2 regions of the Gilliamella sp. BG2 genome follow, and region 2 is predicted to be linked to the other one. Evidence: riboswitches for the same ligand, from Rfam matches in the RefSeq annotation. Region 2 holds a riboswitch; the other holds the start of a gene.
The links. A riboswitch is a leader RNA that binds a small molecule or an ion and turns the genes downstream of it on or off. The one in region 2 is predicted to bind preQ1.
Positions count from the first base shown of each region.

Region 1: linked by a shared signal. The riboswitch ahead of queF (preQ(1) synthase) and the one ahead of queD (6-carboxytetrahydropterin synthase QueD) in region 2 are both predicted to bind preQ1.

Region 1 is NZ_JBIDFF010000002.1:106,976-109,380, forward strand. It holds gene queC (7-cyano-7-deazaguanine synthase QueC) at 1-595, opposite strand, end outside; gene queF (preQ(1) synthase) at 622-1,095, opposite strand; PreQ1 riboswitch class I at 1,099-1,143, opposite strand; gene ACGH6Q_RS01545 (DUF1090 domain-containing protein) at 1,309-1,758, opposite strand; gene coaA (type I pantothenate kinase) at 1,776-2,405, opposite strand, start outside.
Region 2 is NZ_JBIDFF010000014.1:24,188-26,592, forward strand. It holds gene ACGH6Q_RS07370 (DUF1176 domain-containing protein) at 1-135, opposite strand, end outside; gene ACGH6Q_RS07375 (7-carboxy-7-deazaguanine synthase QueE) at 259-873, opposite strand; gene queD (6-carboxytetrahydropterin synthase QueD) at 876-1,298, opposite strand; PreQ1 riboswitch class I at 1,302-1,347, opposite strand; gene clpB (ATP-dependent chaperone ClpB) at 1,633-2,405, shown strand, end outside.

The DNA of each region.
Region 1 (2,405 bases), on a different contig from region 2:
TACCACATCCCCCTTCAACACCGTAATAACAGGTATGGGTATGTTTTTGGACATAATCAAGATAACCTAGTTTATCAGCCATTTCCCACGTTTGCGCTTTTGTCAAATACATCAGTGGCGTGATGAGATTAAACGCATAGTCCATAGCTAAATTCATTGATACATTCATTGATTTAATAAAGACATCACGGCAATCTGGATAACCACTAAAATCGGTTTCACAAACTCCAATAATAATGTCAGAAATTCCTTGTTGCTTAGCATGACAGCCAGCCAAAAGTAAAAAAAGCATATTACGCCCATCAACGAAGGTATTAGGGTAATCGCCATCTTGAGCGGCTTTAATTTCTTGAGCGTCATCAATCAACGCATTATTTGTAGTTTGTTTGATAACTGATGTATCAATGACAGTTTGCTCAATACCAAGATCATCTGCGATCCATTTGGCTTTTTCAAGCTCTATTGCGTGGCGTTGACCATAGCGAAAACTGATTGCCTGAACGTTTTCACGTCCATAATCAGCAATGGCTTGCAGTAAGCAAGTGGTTGAGTCTTGCCCACCAGAAAATATAACTAGTGCTTTACGAATTTGCATTAATGTTCCTGTTAAGATAGATTAAATTAGCGATTATCCACTTTTTCTGGATACATGTCGTGATTAGCTAATCGGTTAGCCGCAACTTGTTCCCAATGAGTACTCAATTTGCCATAATTGGCATAAGGATCAATCGAAATGCCGCCGCGAGGTGTAAATTTTCCCCAGACTTCGATATATTTAGGATCCATTAATTTAATTAGATCTTTCATAATGATATTAATGCAATCTTCGTGGTAATCGCCATGATTCCGAAAGCTGAACAGATAGAGTTTTAATGATTTACTTTCGACCATTTTAATATTCGGTACGTACGAAATATAAATTGTCGCAAAATCAGGTTGCCCTGTGATAGGACAAAGGCTAGTAAATTCTGGGCAATTAAATTTAACAAAATAATCGTTATTCGGGTGTTTATTATCGAACGTTTCAAGTATTTCAGGACAATAGGTTGTTGGATAGCGAACAGACTGATCGCCTAGTAGTGTAATTTTACTCATTATTTTTCCTTAGTTTTTTAGCGTGGGAGGTTCACGAACCACGTAACAAGGCGCACACCATACTCTTTTTGCTTTAAAAAGTCTAGTATGACAATAGATTTATAAAAAATGTAAAACTAACACCGTCAACAATAACTATTGATGGTGTTAATAATAAAATATCGTTGAAGAGCAAATAAATCAAGAATCGGGAAATACTCTGCCTGATATCGTTTATTTCGCTCCCAATTCTTTATAAAAATCAGATAATTTAGTTTTAGCTTTATTAAGTTCTTTTTCAGCATCAGCTAATTTTGTTTGTTGTTTGACAATTTTCTGTTCATTATCTTTATCTTTCGCTTTTGATTTTGATTTTGCTTGTTCTAATTCTTTAGTTCTTTCAGCCACTTTATTTGATTTTTCGTTAATCTCTTTTTTATATTTGGCTTCTAAATCATCATTTGAACAATGCTTATTTAAGTTACGTAATGATTTTTCAAGCCCTTGGATTTGATGAGAATTATTATTTTTTTTAGCATAATCAATCTGTTTTTCAATAGCCTGTTTTTTGCTTTCACACGTAAGTCCCTTTAGTTGTTCATTTGAAGCATAAGCACCAAATGATAATGAGATAGCTAATGTAATGACACTCAATTTACTTATTAACCGAATTACTGATTTCATATAAATTTTCCTTAAGTTTATTTTCTTAATTGGACACAATCAACTTTATGATCTCTACCTTTAGTTAGAATAAGATTCGCTCGTTCTTTTGTAGGTAAAATATTTTCAACTAAATTTAATTCATTAATTTCTCGCCAAATACGATTGGCAATATTTGTAGCTTCATGTTCTGAAAGTTTTGAGTAATGATTAAAATAAGAGTTAGGATCGCTAAATGCACCCTCCCTAAATTTTAAAAACCGATTTACATACCAGTCATGTAATAATGACACATCAGCATCAACATAAATTGAAAAATCAACATAATCCGAAACAAAAACACGATTATTCGCTTGTGGATAATTCAGCGTACTTTGCAGTACATTCAAACCTTCAAGAATCAAAATGTCAGGACTATCAATAACGATTTCTTCATCTTCGACAATATCATAAACTAAATGAGAATAAACGGGTGCTTTAACTTGTGCCTGCCCTGATTTTATATCAGCAACAAAATTAAGTAATTTTTTTATATCGTAAGACTGAGGAAACCCTTTTTTATTCATTATTCCACGTTCTTCAAGGCATCTATTTGGATATAAAAAACCATCGGTTGTTACCAAAGCTACTTTGCGATGTTCAGGCCAACGGGTTAATAATGCTTGTAG
Region 2 (2,405 bases):
CGATTTTATCACTCCTGTATCAGATATATCACTATATTCTATAACACGACAAGTTAAAGTATTATCACAAACTATATCCCAAGCTATAACTGGAGTTGTAAACAAAGTTAGCAATAAACAATAGCAAAAACGCATGACAGTTAATTCCATATAAATAATTTATATGAGGTTATTATAGATTAAACAATTATTCAATTAAAATTAATAAAACTTCTTGATTTTATGAATATTTAATTAGTTCTCTTTAGTACTAATTTATCATTCTATATTGGCAAACTTGTGGCTTTGCACACTCAAAAGCCATTTATTATTCAGTCGATTTTGGTTGATTTTTCCTAACAACTCTATCGTTTCAAACATATTAAATGCACCATCTTTTTCACAAGGAGATAGATAATAGCGTTTGGCTTGAATATGGGTTTCGATATATTGGCAAAAAGGAATAAAATCGCAGTGATTTTCGGCTACTATGCGTACTTCATTTGCTATTGGTTGTACTATTTTTTGATAGCGTGACTGATAACAAAATTTAGGGCTTAGCGCAATATAATCAATAAGCGGATCGACTTTACCAAGACCGTTGCTTTCAATGGCGATGAAATAACCCGCTTTTTTGAGTGGCAAAAGCAATTCAGGTAACGCTTTAACCATTGTCGGTTCGCCACCTGTAATAATAATATTTTTGCTTTTATATTCGCTCACTTTAGTCATTAAAGCATCTAACGTGAATCGAGTAAATTTGCGAAAATTAGTGTCACACCAGGCGCAATTTAAATTGCATCCTGCAAAACGAATAAAAACGGCAGGCATGCCAGTATTATAACCTTCGCCTTGTAAGGATTCGAAGATTTCAACAATACGAAATTCAATCATCATTAACTCCGATGATATTCACAATATGAAGTTGGCGTTTCCCATAGTTTGATCATCGAAACAGGCAAATATTGCGATAAGCAATCAAAAATAAATTTGCTCATTCCTTCTGCGGTGGTTCTACATGGAAAGGCAAAAATTTTACGATCCATTTCTTGTAGTAACGACGCGATACGGCACTCATTAAGGTTATGTTGATTGTAAAGATAGGAGTGATCTAACGGATCGACAATATGTTGTTTAACTATTAGCTTTAAATCGGCATAATCCATGACCATATCTTGGCTTGAGCCGTTATCAATAAGCTCTCCGCTAATTTCAACTAATAGGCGATAAGTGTGGCCGTGCAGATTATGACACTTTTTATTGTGCCCATCTAACATGTGACAAGCATCAAATTGAAACTCTTTGGCTATTTTGAACATTTTATATTCCTAGTTTTTTTTCGTGGGATGGGTTACGAACCACGGTTAGCGAACCTAACAAAATAAAGGTAACAATATAAGGGATAAAAGTGAATTTGTCATCTTACCAGTATATCTTAAAACGAAATTTAGATGTAATTGCTTGAATTGCAAACAGCTTTATTTTTATGTCAATTAATTCTTACATACTTGATAATTTTGTTGTATAAATTTTGTAAAAAATATTTTAACTTTGCTCTTGAAATTTAGGTTGCAACACTCATTTAGATCACATGCAAATGGATTAAATGTGTTAAGCGTTTAATCCAAATTTATTGCTCAGGAGATAAACACTATGAGGTTAGATAAACTAACAAATAAGTTTCAACAAGCTTTAGCTGATGCGCAGTCAATGGCATTAGGTAAAGACAATCAATATATAGAGCCTGTGCATGTCCTATCAGCCATGCTTAATCAAGAAGGGAGTAGTGTAATGCCTTTATTGATTGCAGCAGGTGCAAATATTGTTAATTTACAACAAGAATTAGCTCAAGCTATTGACCGATTACCCCAAGTTCAAGGTGTGGGTGGAGATGTTATTCCATCGCAAGATTTTGTTCGAGTATTAAATCTTTGCGATAAATTATCCCAAAAGAACGGTGATAGCTATATTTCATCAGAACTCTTTATATTAGCCGCTTTAGAAGATAAGGGCAGTTTAGGCGATCTTCTTAAAAGATCAGGTGTTAATAAAGATAAATTTAGCCAAGCAGTTAATCAAGTAAGAGGTAGCGATAACGTGAACGATCCTAATGCAGAAGATCAACGCGGTGCACTTAAAAAATACACCATTGATTTAACTCAACGAGCAGAACAAGGTAAACTTGATCCTGTTATTGGTCGTGATGAAGAAATTCGTCGAACTATTCAGGTATTACAACGCCGTACTAAAAATAATCCAGTATTAATTGGGGAACCAGGTGTAGGAAAAACTGCTATTGTAGAAGGATTAGCACAACGCATTGTTAATCGTGAAGTCCCTGAAGGATTACGACATAAACGCGTTTTATCATTAGACATGGGGGCATTAATTGCTGGTGCCAAATATCGAGGGGAATTTGAAGAACG